Pseudovibrio sp. M1P-2-3: one gene and its partner. Each later gene encodes a partner of the first gene's protein in a complex. Links are inferred from orthologs where the notes say so. Each region holds a gene or a part of one and is shown on either strand. Other genes may lie near its edges.

What was found.
Region 2: the proteins of P6574_RS09615 (region 1) and yajC are in contact, whole or in part, in a crystal structure (PDB 2RDD), measured with the Escherichia coli proteins. The link is inferred for Pseudovibrio sp. M1P-2-3 from one-to-one orthologs.

The regions. Positions count from the first base shown.
Region 1 is NZ_JARRCW010000001.1:2,220,180-2,227,050, forward strand. The notes cover bases 1,061-4,765. They hold P6574_RS09615 (efflux RND transporter permease subunit), read left to right. Parts: upstream 1,061-1,397; coding sequence 1,398-4,565; downstream 4,566-4,765. Other genes in these bases: P6574_RS09610 (efflux RND transporter periplasmic adaptor subunit), read left to right, coding at 1,061-1,350; P6574_RS09620 (IS110 family RNA-guided transposase), read left to right, coding at 4,729-4,765. In the rest of the region: more of P6574_RS09610, read left to right, coding at 160-1,060; more of P6574_RS09620, read left to right, coding at 4,766-5,757.
Region 2 is NZ_JARRCW010000001.1:2,611,202-2,617,149, forward strand. What follows is about bases 1,886-4,667. They hold yajC (preprotein translocase subunit YajC), read right to left. Parts: upstream 3,555-4,667; coding sequence 3,216-3,554; downstream 1,886-3,215. Other genes in these bases: secD (protein translocase subunit SecD), read right to left, coding at 1,886-3,134; P6574_RS11335 (ATP-binding protein), read left to right, coding at 3,826-4,667. Also shown: P6574_RS11310 (phytoene/squalene synthase family protein), read right to left, coding at 1-110; P6574_RS11315 (Mth938-like domain-containing protein), read right to left, coding at 137-535; protein translocase subunit SecF, read right to left, coding at 561-1,511; more of secD, read right to left, coding at 1,527-1,885; more of P6574_RS11335, read left to right, coding at 4,668-4,719; P6574_RS11340 (peptidoglycan DD-metalloendopeptidase family protein), read right to left, coding at 4,797-5,948. UniProt on the Escherichia coli protein: The SecYEG-SecDF-YajC-YidC holo-translocon (HTL) protein secretase/insertase is a supercomplex required for protein secretion, insertion of proteins into membranes, and assembly of membrane protein complexes.

The DNA of each region.
Region 1 (6,871 bases):
ACTATATTACTTTTAATGTTATAAATCTTTTGGTGTATCATATGCACATTACACTAGTGAAAATTTTAAATTAACTATTGAATTTTAGTGGAAGGATATTTACCTAGCGCCTTCGACATACCGATCGGTTTGTTCCAAATGGTAGAAGGTTGAAGTGCGATGGGTACAAAAATTAGTTTTAAGGCAACGGTGAGCGCATCTATTGTTGCTATTGGACTCGCAGCGTCCAGTATTAGTTTGCTTATGAATCCATCTGGTGGAGAAGCGTTGGCAGATAGCGCAAATGCAGCCCCCCCCCCTCCACCAGTGTCGGTTTTCGCAGTTGTCCCCTCTCAAGAAATTATTTGGAAAGAATTCACGGGGCGCCTTGCAGCCGTTGAAACCGTCGACCTGCGCCCTCAGGTGAGCGGCACTATTGAAGAAGTACGTTTTGAAGATGGGCAGGAAGTATCAGCAGGTGATATTTTATTCGTAATTGACCCAGAACCTTATAAAGCAGCTGTTGCTGAGGCGGAAGCAGAGCTCGCAGTTGCCAGGCACTCTGTGACGTTGGCCGCAAAACAACGCGCTCGCGGCGAGGATCTTGTAAAAAGAGGGCATCTTGCAACTAGTATTGTTGATGAGCGCATCACAGACCACACAGGGGCCTTAAGCCGCGAAAAAAGTGCAGAAGCCCGCCTTCAACAAGCCAAGATCAATCTTGAAAGGGCGTTCGTTAAGACCCCGATAAGTGGTCGGGTAAGTCGAGCGGAGTTAACTTTAGGTAATATCGCACAAGCTGGCGCCACCGCACCTTTATTGACTTCAATCGTGTCAAGTCAACAAATCTTTGCTGACTTTGATGTGGATGAGCGAACCTACCTCGGACTGGTGCGTGCAGCCACCAAAACTGGGCACCCTCTTTCCAGCTTAGCTGTGGAAGTTCTTGTCGATTTTGGAGAAATTGAAGAACAAGTCTTCCAAGGTACAATTAAAAGTTTTGACAATCAGGCAGATCCTCTGACCGGTACCATCCGCGCCCGCGCAATTTTTGAAAATAAAGATGGAAGTCTTTTGCCAGGTCTATTTGCTCAAGTTCGCATTGCAGATGTCTCACAAAAAGACCTGATCCTTCTTGGGGAAAATCAGATTGGTACGGACCAAGACCGTAAATTCGTTTACGTGGTGGATGAGAAAAACACTGTGACCTACCGACAGATTTCACTGGGCGTATCAGTAAATGGAAAGAGAGTCGTACAGTCGGGTCTAAAGACTGGAGATCTGGTTGTTTCAGAGGCGTTAATGCGCGTTCGTCCGGGTATGGTCGTGACTCCACGAAAGATAAACACTGCGCAGACCGCAGTTAACTAAGATCACAAGAAGGAGGGTCACCTCCTTCATAATTTCGGAACAATTCAATGTTATTTCCGCGATTTTTCGTCGATCGCCCGATCTTTGCTGCCGTGCTGTCGATGTTAATTTTCATTGCTGGCCTAGCCGCAATGTTTCAGCTCCCCATAGCAGAGTATCCTGATGTAAAACCCCCAAGTATCGTCGTGAAAGCGAGGTTTCCCGGCGCTAACCCGTCTGTTATCGCCAGTACAGTCGCCACCCCCTTGGAAGAGCAGATCAACGGTGTTGAGGGTATGCTCTACATGAATTCCTTGGCAACAACTGACGGCAATCTGTCCATTACAATTACATTTGCAATTGGAACTGATCCGGACCTCGTCCAGCAGAAAATTCAAAATCGCGTTTCACAGGCGCTTCCCAGACTACCCGAAGTCGTTCAGCGGCAAGGTGTAACTGTCGTTAAAAGCTCACCTGACTTGACTATGGTGGTCCATCTCAGATCACCCAATGATCGCTACGATTCACTCTACCTTCGCAATTACGCGACTCTCAATGTGAGAGATGAACTTTCCAGAGTACAGGGTATTGGTGATGTAGGACTTTTCGGTTCTGGTGATTACGCGATGCGTATTTGGCTTAACCCGGGAAAGGTGGCAGAAAAGAAACTGACAGCATCAGAAGTTCTTGATGCGATACGCAGCCAAAACGTGCAAGTTGCAGCAGGACAAATTGGCGGCGCCCCATATAATGATGGCATTCAAATTCAGTTACCAGTGGATGTGAAAGGACGCCTACAAACCGCTGAAGAGTTTGCAGAAGTCATCGTTAAACGCGATGCAGATGGAACAGTGGTGCGCCTTGGTGATCTCGCGCACATAGAAATGGGTGCCCAGCAATACGCCCTTCGTTCTTTGCTGAACAACAGACCTGCAGTCGCAATTCCTATCTTCGCTGCACCAGGCGCAAATGCGCTAGATATCTCCAGTGGCGTGCGTGCGACAATGGAGAGATTATCTCAAAATTTTCCTGATGATCTTGAGTACAGTATCGTTTATGACCCTACTGTTTTCGTACGTGATTCAATCAAGTCAGTTATTAAGACACTTCTAGAAGCCCTCGTTCTTGTTGTACTCGTTGTTGTTCTGTTTTTGCAAAACTGGCGTGCATCAATTATTCCGTTGCTTGCGGTTCCGGTATCCGTAATTGGAACCTTCGCATTAATGTTGCTTCTCGGGTTCTCAATTAATGTTCTGTCGCTATTTGGTCTAATCCTTGCAATTGGGATCGTAGTTGATGATGCAATTGTGGTGGTTGAAAATGTTGAACGCAACATTGCCGAAGGTCTTACTCCACGCGATGCAACAATACAGGCGATGAAAGAAGTTACTGGCCCAATCATAGCCACTTCACTTGTAATTATCGGCGTCTTTGTTCCTATTGCATTCCTTAGCGGGTTAACTGGCCAGTTTTACAAGCAGTTTGCGCTGACAATCGCCATTGCAACTGTTATATCAACAATAAACTCACTGACCTTAAGCCCTGCCCTAGCCTCTTTACTTCTCAAAGGAAGTGACCACCCCAAGGACTTACTCACCCGTATCATGGATAAACTATTCGGCTGGCTGTTCCGAGGATTTAACAAATTCTTCGGCTGGTCTACGAATTTCTATGCCCGTGGCGTTTCAGGATTTGTTGGTCGCAAGGGTATTATGATGGCAATCTATGCTGTTCTTTTAGTCGCGACCTATCAAAGCTTTCAGATGGTTCCTTCAGGCTTTATTCCTTTGCAGGATAAGCAATACCTCATTGGCTTTGCTCAGTTGCCCCAAGGTGCGACCTTAGATCGTACTGAAAAAATCATCCGGAAAATGTCCGAGGTTGCTCTTGAGGAACCAGGCGTCGCCGGTTCAGTTGCATTCCCCGGTTTATCTGTTAACGGGTTCGTGAACAGCTCCAGCGCCGGGATCGTTTTTGTTACTCTAGACGATTTTGACAAGCGTACAGATCCGTCATTAAACGGAATTGCGATTGCTCAGAAGCTCCAACAAAAATTTGCAGGTATTGGTGATGCATTTATCGCCATTTTCCCTGCTCCTCCCGTTCAAGGGCTAGGAACACTTGGTGGCTTTAAATTACAAGTGCAGGACCGGACCGATAAAGGCTATCAAGCGTTGGACGACGTTATGAAGCAAGTTCAGCAAAAAGCATGGCAAGCACCTGAGTTGACAGGTGTATTTTCCAGTTACAACATCAACATGCCTCAACTGTTTGCAGATGTCGACCGAGCCAAAGCGTTGCAACTGGGCGTTCCGGTAGATGAAATTTTCAGAACCATGCAAATCTACCTTGGCTCAAGTTACGTAAATGACTTCAATCTCTTTGGACGGACCTACCAGGTAATCGCACAAGCTGATAAGCAGTTCCGCTCCAAGCCCGAGGATATTGTAAAGCTGGAGACTAGAAACTTTGACGGGAACATGGTTCCCCTCGGATCAGTCCTTACTGTCACTGAAACCTTTGGTCCGGACACGGCATCTCGCTATAATGCATTCCGCTCTGCAGACCTGAACGGCAATGCTGCGCCCGGTTACTCCAGCGGTGAAGCACAGGCGGCAATAACGAAAATCCTTGAGGAAACTTTACCTCCCGGAATGGAGTTTGAATGGACCGAGCTTACCTACCAGCAAATACTGGCAGGGAATTCTGCTCTATTCGTCTTCCCTCTTTGTATTTTGCTTGTGTACTTGGTTCTTGCAGCGCAGTACGAAAGTCTGGCTTTGCCACTGGCCGTGATCCTGATTGTGCCTTTGAGTATTCTTGCGGCACTTGTTGGTGTTTACTTGTCGGGAGGAACGAATAATATCTTCACCCAGATAAGCTTATTTGTGTTAGCAGGGCTAGCATCGAAGAATGCTATTCTAATCGTGGAGTTTGCGAGAGATCTGGAAGATCAAGGACGTAGTATTGTTCAGGCAGCTGTTGAAGCCAGCCGATTACGCTTGCGGCCCATCTTAATGACATCCTTTGCCTTTATAATGGGTGTGATACCGCTAGTCGTATCCAGCGGAGCTGGTGCCGAAATGCGTCAGGCCATAGGCATAGCAGTGTTTTCCGGAATGCTTGGAGTTACTTTCTTCGGTATTATCCTGACGCCTGTCTTCTATGTTTTGGTTCGCATAGCTGCGGATGCTATGACGAAAAAGACTGACGCTATTGAAGGTAAAACCTCGTAACGACGTAACATATACAGTTAGATCATACTCCGCATAGCGGAGTATGATCTGTGACCTTGTGCATCACTCAAATTTATCCGATTGTGATGGAATGGATGCCTCTCCCGGCGCATTTCTGCAATACTGAGCAGAATGTAGCTTTTGGAAAAAGAGGGACGCAACCATGAAGAACCTTGCCGTTGTTGGAGTTGATTTATCAAAGAACGTTTTTCAACTGCATGGAGCCGCTGCAGACGGACATGTCGTGTTTTCAAAGAAGGTTTCTCGTGCGGGTTTTTTGAAGGCTTTGGGTAAGCTGCCAACTTGTCTTGTCGCAATGGAGGCTTGTGCGAGTTCCCATTATTGGGGAAGAGAGGTGGGAAAGCTGGGGCACGAGGTTCGCTTGATTGCGCCGATTTACGTCAAACCCTTTGTTAAGCGCCAGAAAAACGACGCCAACGATGCTTTTGCCATTGCCGAAGCCGCCGCCCGTCCCACCATGCGCTTTGTGGAGGTCAAAAGCGAACTTCAACAGGCCCGTTCGATGGTGTTCCGCACCCGTGAGATTCTGGTGCGCCAGCGAACCCAAATGATTAACGCGCTGCGGGCGCATTTGGCCGAACATGGACTGGTCGTCCCTCATGGCGCGGTCCATGTTGAGAAGCTGAGGCAGCGTCTTGAAGCGGATGGGGGACATCTTCCTGAGATTGTTCATGAAATGGCGAGGTTGTACTTTGAACAGATTGGCGAGCATACGCAAAAGATTAAGGTGCTTGAGAAAAAACTTCAGACATTGGCCAGAAACAGTGGTACGGTAAAAATTCTGCAAACCATTCCCGGGCTCGGCCCAATCACCGCGATAGCGATAGAGGCTTTTGCCCCCGCAATGGCCACGTTCAAGCGCGGGCGGGATTTCGCCGCTTGGCTGGGCCTGGTTCCCAAGCAGCACTCAACGGGGGGCAAAACGCGGCTTGGGAAGACGTCTAAAGCCGGCCAGCGTGATATTCGCAGGCTGCTGATTATTGGCGCGACAACAGTTATTTGGTGGGCCCGCAAAAAAGGCGCGCCCCGGCATCCGTGGCTTGAGGCCTTGCTGGCAAGAAAAGCTCCTCTGGTGGCCGCTGTGGCGCTGGCAAATAAAATGGCGCGAACAGTATGGGCAATGATAACAAAGGGAGAAACCTATCAAGATCCGGCAAGCATGGCTGTGTGAACGTGGCTTGTTTCGTCGGTAAGCCGGGAGGGATTGCAAGGGACATCTGACAGTTAAGGACCCAGGATCACTAAGATCGGATCAGGAAAACCAGTTTGCGACACGGAGCTTTGAGCTCGTGGTTATGATATTGGACCTGATCGGCGCTTATCCATAACGGCCCGCGAGGACAAAATCTTGCAAAAAGGCCTGATACACGTGCGCACTTGATCCCATGGTTTTTACGTCTGAGTAACTCTCGCATTGACTAAGGCATCCATACATGTCGTAAGCTTCCTCTGACCCTATGGTCTAGACACAGTTATTCTGCGTGCGCCTTGAACTGACGATAGGCTGGAACGCCCACTTGCCCGATCTGACCGTTTCTGAATATGTGAATGGTTTCAACTCCTCGTTTCCAGTGAACGCTATATGTTTATATGGCATTATCAGGTTGTTTGGTGGAGGCTGAAAAGCACAAATTTTCACAAGGATCAGGCTTTGATTGAGACTGTGTAATCAGCCCAAAGTTTGAGAGCATCATTTTTAGCCTGGCGGTAGGAATGAGAGGATAGATTATAACGACGCGGGCGGAAAATGGTGTTAATCTGGTCGTGGTTGGAGAGGAACCGTTGCACTTGCCGAGCCAACTTGAAGCGCCCCATAATCTTTTCTCGCTTTCTTGTAGGACGGTGCGAATTCTCTATGGGCAGACTATACAACTAAAACCACTGTATAAAATCTGCCAATAATGCGACCTAACAACTTATCTAAGTTAATTTGGCAATGCCTCCCGGAACAGCCAAAGCGCTGAAGAAAAAGGGTTGTTGGTTTCTATTCCTGCCGCCCTATTCTCCCGATCTCAATCCCATTGAAATGGTCTTTTCAAAACTCAAGGCCCACTAAAGAAAGAGGAAAGCCAGAACCTTTGAGGTGCTGATAAGCGCAATCGGAGACATATGCGACCTATTCACCCCACAGGAGTGATGGAATTACTTCAAGGCCGCAGGATATGTTTCTACATAATATCGAAAGGCTTTAGGTTTTGGGCCGCAATGGAAACCTTGGTAAATCCGCGTCGTCATGATGCACTATAGGCGCAAGCGGAGATGAAACACTGCGCACAACCCTACCG
Region 2 (5,948 bases), 390 kb from region 1 along the record:
AGTGCAAATAACCCTCGCCTTTTGTCTTCAGGCGCATACAAACAGCTCAGGTAGCGATCACGATCAATTTTAGTTACCTGCTCCCTGCAATAAGCGCTATTATCGCTCATAGTTTCTTCCAAATTAAATGGGTGACTTATTCAACTGCAAGAATAGCAGCTGCAACTGCCCGGTTTTCATCAAGTAGAACATTGAAAGTACGTACGGCATGGCCTGTCGCCATAACATCAGCCATGATGCCATGTTCACGGAAAACACTACGAATTTCATCGGGCAACGGCACTAAACTCGTACCTGTTCCAATGATGAGAATTTCAATCTCATCACTTTGGTCCAGAACCTGCTGAAAACAATCCAAATTGAAGTCTGTTGAAGACACAAGGTCCCATCCATGCATACCGTCGGGTACACAGATCAGGGATCCCCTGTGCGACATATCGGCAAAGCGAAACCCGCCATTTCCATAGGCTTCAATTGGAGCTCTTTGTGGGAAGTGAGCATCTCTTATAATAGTTTTCTGGCCACGCTTTGCCACTTTTACATCCTCGTTATGCGACCTCTTAAGCGGCCGCCCCGCCTTGTTTATGGTCCCCATTTTCCGACGACTTATCGAATGCAGAACGGCGCAAACGCATCAGCAACAGCAAAGGAGCTGCTAAGAAGATGGAGGAGTAAGTTCCAATGACCACACCAAAGATCATCGCCAAGACAAACGACCTGATAACTTCACCGCCGAATATCGCTAGCGCAAAGAGTGCCAGCAAGGTAGTGAAAGACGTCATTGTTGTACGGGACAATGTCTCGTTGATCGAACGATCAAGCAGATCTTCCAAAGTCATCTTTTTATAGCGGCGCATATTTTCACGAATGCGATCATAAACCACCACCGTATCATTCAATGAATAACCGATGATCGTCAGCACTGCAGCTATACTGGATAACGAGAAGTCTAATTGCAGGATCACAAATAGACCAGCTGTCAGCAAAATATCGTTAAACGTGGTGATGATGGCACCCAAAGCAAACTGCCATTCGAAGCGAAACCAGATGTAAAACATTATGAGAACGAGTGACGACACTACTGCCGTTACTCCAGAAACCGCTAACTCACCAGACACTCTGGGTCCAACAACTTCCGTACGCCGTATCTCAACATTATCTGACAGTACAGATTTCACTTTATCAAGAACCAGTTGTTCTTGACCGCCACCTTCACCCTGCTGTTCTATACGAATAAGAACATCAGAAGGATTTCCAAATTCTTGAACTTGAACGTCTCCCAAGTCCAACTGACTTAGGTCCGCTCGAATCTGTGAGATATCGGCGGGACCATTCGTTGTTTTAATTTCGATTAAGGTTCCACCTTCAAAATCGACACCAAAATTCAGTCCAATTGTGAAGAACATAGCAACAGCTGCAATGGCCATTACAACAGCTGCGGGAAAAGTTATCCGTCGCCATTTCATAAACCGGAAGTTAGTTTTCTCCGGAACAAGTCTTAGAAGTTTCATCGTAGCCTCTCCGGATTAAATCGGTAGTTGTGTCATTTTACGACGGCGCACCCAAACTGAAATCAAGAAACGGGAAACCGTAAATGCCGAGAAAACAGTAGAGAAGATACCGATCATCAAGGTCACTGCGAAGCCTTTTACAGGGCCAGAACCAATCATGAACAAAATAACAGCTACAATCAATGTAGTGATATTTGCATCAAGGATTGTCCCCAGTGCCCGGCTGTAGCCAGCGTCGATGGCACCAATTGCAGAACGCCCTGCCCGCTTTTCTTCACGAATTCGTTCGAAAATCAAAACATTGGCATCAACAGCCATACCAATAGTTAGAACAATCCCAGCAATACCTGGAAGTGTGAGGGTTGCCTGCAATGTCGTCAGCGCCCCAAACAACAAAAACACGTTTGTTATTAGAGCGAGGTTTGCAATCACGCCAAAGCTGCCATAAGCGGCAATCATGAAGATAATAACTAGAACTGCAGCAACTACGGAGGCAAACTTACCGGCATCAATTGAATCTTGACCGAGACCCGGACCAATAGACCGCTCCTCCAATACATTCAAACGGGCAGGTAAGGCACCGGCACGCATGAGAACGGCAAGATCATCGGCTGATTGAACTGTAAAGTTTCCCGATATTTGACCTGAGCCGCCAGTAATTGGCTCATTAATAGAGGGTGCTGTAATAACCTCATTATCCAAAACAATTGCAAATTGCTTGTTTACATTTTTCCGCGTGACATCAGCAAAAGTCCTTGCTCCTGCCGTATTAAAGCGAAAGCTCACCACCGGTTCATTTGTGCGCTGGTCAAAGCTTACCTGAGCATCCTGAAGGTCTTCTCCAGTTAGCAAAGGTGTAGAATCCAGTAAATAGGGTGTTTGACCGTCCGTGCCATAAACCACTTCCGTTCCTGCCGGTGGCCTACTTTGGAGTGCTTGCGTGGGAGACATAGCATAGTCAACCAAATGGAACGTCAACTGAGCTGTCTGCCCGATTAGATCTTTGAGTCTTTGAGGATTACTTTCACCTGGAGCCTCCACCAAAATCCGATCACTGCCTTGCCGTTGGATACTAGGCTCTGTCGTTCCGAGCTCGTCCACGCGGCGTCGGATCACTTCGATAGATTGTTTTACAACGGATGAAAGGCGCTGATTTAAGCCATCCTCTGTGAATGTGAAGCGGAAAAGTCCGTCTCCCAAGTCTTCCAGTTGATACTCATTAACGGGCTGCCCAGCAAAAACTCCCGTATTTAGCGGATTAAGCAAACCAGAAAGACGCTGTTGCGCTTCATCAATACGGGCAGCATCACGAATGCGAACCTGAACGCTATCCCCTTTGGCACTAAGCCCCGTATACCCAATGCGAGGCTTGTCACGCAACGCATTACGAACGCTGCCTGTCAACGTACGTAACTGCTTGTTCTTGTAATCTGCCTCATCAATCTCATACAGCAGATAAGCACCGCCTTGAAGGTCCAACCCTAGAACCACTTGTTTCTTAGGTAACCAGTCCGGCCAAGATTGGACAACGGATTGGGGAAAGAAGTTTGGAAGTGTTGCTAGCACACCACTTAAAACTACGAGGGAGATCAGGATGATCTTCCAACGTGCAAAATACAGCATAGTTGCTCTGCCCATTTCAGATCTACCCGCGTGGAAAAGTATTCTCTACGCGAGCAGATGTAAGAAAGTTAAAATAAAAGCTTACTTGCCTTCTTTTACAGGTTCAGTTTTAGACCTGACTTCTTGAATCATGGAGCGTACGAGGCGAATGCGAGTGCCCTCTGAAATTTCAACCTGCACTTCACTCTCGTCTACGACTTTGGAAACTTTACCAATTAGTCCACCTGAGGTGACAACAGTATCGCCGCGGCGAACATTATTAACCATCTCTTGATGGCTCTTCGCCCGCTGACGTTGTGGACGGATGATTAAAAACCACATGATCACAAAAATCAGGACAAATGGCAAAAACTGCATAACCATTGTAGTCGGGTCACTGCTTCCAGCAGCAGATTGCGCGAACGCAGGTGTGATAAACATTTAGTTCTCCTTGAGCCCCTTCTGGAATTTACAGCATGGGCAATTTAGGCCAATAATCGGGTGAAACACCTGTTCAACCTTAAAACCGTGGCTTGGCGCTGGACTATACAAGTCATCCCACCGTTTTCAAGGGATTGCCGTCAATACAAACACTTTCCCCAAGTGTCTTGAAAAAGACAGAGGCGTAATCCCCTTGATCTGCATAGTCGAATAACTACAATCTCTGGTCAACAGCTCTACAGTCAACTGTTATTTAGGTATGAAGGTATCAATGACCAGCCCCTTGCAATCAGATAAAACGTTTAAAGAGCTTATTACAAAGCTGAATAAACTGGTGGATTTAGCAATACTGGCTTTACCCACTAAACCCAAGGCTCCAATATTTTCCGAATGCAATGCCTTTTTGTGGATGAAATCAGATCATTCTCTGAAAAGCATTCCAAATGTTAATCAAACTCCTATTGACCTCTTATGTGCAGTAGAGCACTGCAAAACGCAGCTTTTAGCCAACACCACGCGCTTTGCAAACGGATATTCAGCTAATAATGTTTTACTTTGGGGCGCCAGAGGCATGGGGAAATCCTCCCTAATTAAAGCGTGCCATACCCATATAAATCAAACACTCTCGTGCTCTTCCACTAACCAGCTTTTAAAGCTGGTGGAAATTCACCGTGAGGATATTGAGGACCTTCCAATTCTCATGGACCTTCTTCGCTCATCACCCTATCGGTTTATAGTTTTTTGCGATGACCTGTCTTTCGATGGTGAAGATAGTAGTTACAAAAGCCTGAAAGCCGCGTTGGAAGGCGGAATTGAAGGGCGACCAGAGAATGTCCTATTCTATGCGACATCAAATCGACGTCACCTTATTCCACGTGACATGATCGAAAATGAACGCTCAACCGCCATTCATCCCTCAGAGGCTATTGAGGAAAAAATCTCCCTTTCAGACCGTTTTGGCCTATGGATTGGTTTTCATAACTGTTCACAGGAAGATTATCTCCAAATGGTCTCCACTTACGCCAACCATTTTGGCCTAGACTATGATGCATCCGCCCTGAAACAGGAAGCGTTAGAGTGGTCAATTACCCGCGGTTCACGTTCAGGGCGCGTGGCATGGCAGTTTATTCAGGACCTTGCTGGTCGCTTGGAAGTAAAACTTTAACAAATGTTTGGGAACCATCTACTGATTAATTAAAGCGCGCTGCGTTCATTTTCATTCACGCCCAGCGCTCTAACTCGCTAAGACTGCGGCAGATGCAACATTGGATCGACCGGACGATTATCCTTCCGTAACTCAAAGTGCAATTGTGGCTGAGTTACCGAGCCAGTTGCTCCGGTCGTGGCAATTACCTGCCCCCTCTTAACAATATCACCACGCCGGACAGAAAGATCCTTGTTGTGGGCATAAGCAGATACCCACCCATCTGCATGTCGAATTAAGATCAGGTTTCCAAAGCCCTTCAGCTCATTTCCAGCATAAACGATCGACCCTGCTTCCACGGCTTTGACTTGTGTACCTTCTGGAACCGCAAGATTAATACCATCATTCTTCGATCCTCCAGGTTTGGGTCCAAACTCAGATATGATCCGGCCCCTCACCGGCCAGCGGAAGTACTTCTCCCCTTTGGAGGTATTAGTGGTATTCAAATCTTCACTTTTCTTAGCTTCTTGAGCCAAGATAGGAGCTTTAGGTTCGATTGAGGCAACTACAACCTCTTTTACAGTCTCGCTTTGAGGTTTCTCAGTAACGATAACTTCAGGAGTACTGTGCGTTGCCAGTGGAGTTGGGGCCGTAGTTTGAGTTACTTCAGAAACAGGCACTGCTATAATTGGACTGGTATCATAGGAGATACTCTTTGGCTGCGGCAGCAGGCTAACAAAGGCAAGTTGCTGTGTGCCTAGCGAGACCTGTTTTTTCGGTTTGGCGCTGGGAGTAATGCGAACAGCATTTTGCCTCAGTCCGTCATAAACTGGCAGTTGCTTCGTCTGTACTGCTGCTGGGCGAACATAAACCGGTGTTGTTTGGGGTATACTGTCAGTAACAATTGGCCGAGCACCGCCAATAGGTGCTGGCGGTAAGGTTACAACAGCAACGTCAACTTCATTCGCGCTACTTTTGGTTTGTTCTGGCAAAATTTGAGCTTGGAGCGGTGCTGACGCTGTTTTGGGGATATGTGGTGCATTTCGAACGACCCTCCCCTCGGAATTTGCGTTATAAACAGGCGCCTTAGGCTCTGCTCGCACTGGAATGACTATCGTATCATTTGGTTGAATTGCGGACGGAACTGTTACCCTGTTCACCATCATTAAAGCATCAACAGGCACGTTATATTTATAGGAGAGAGTATAAACGTTCTCTTCCGGCCCAACCCGCACAGTCTGGCCTCCAAC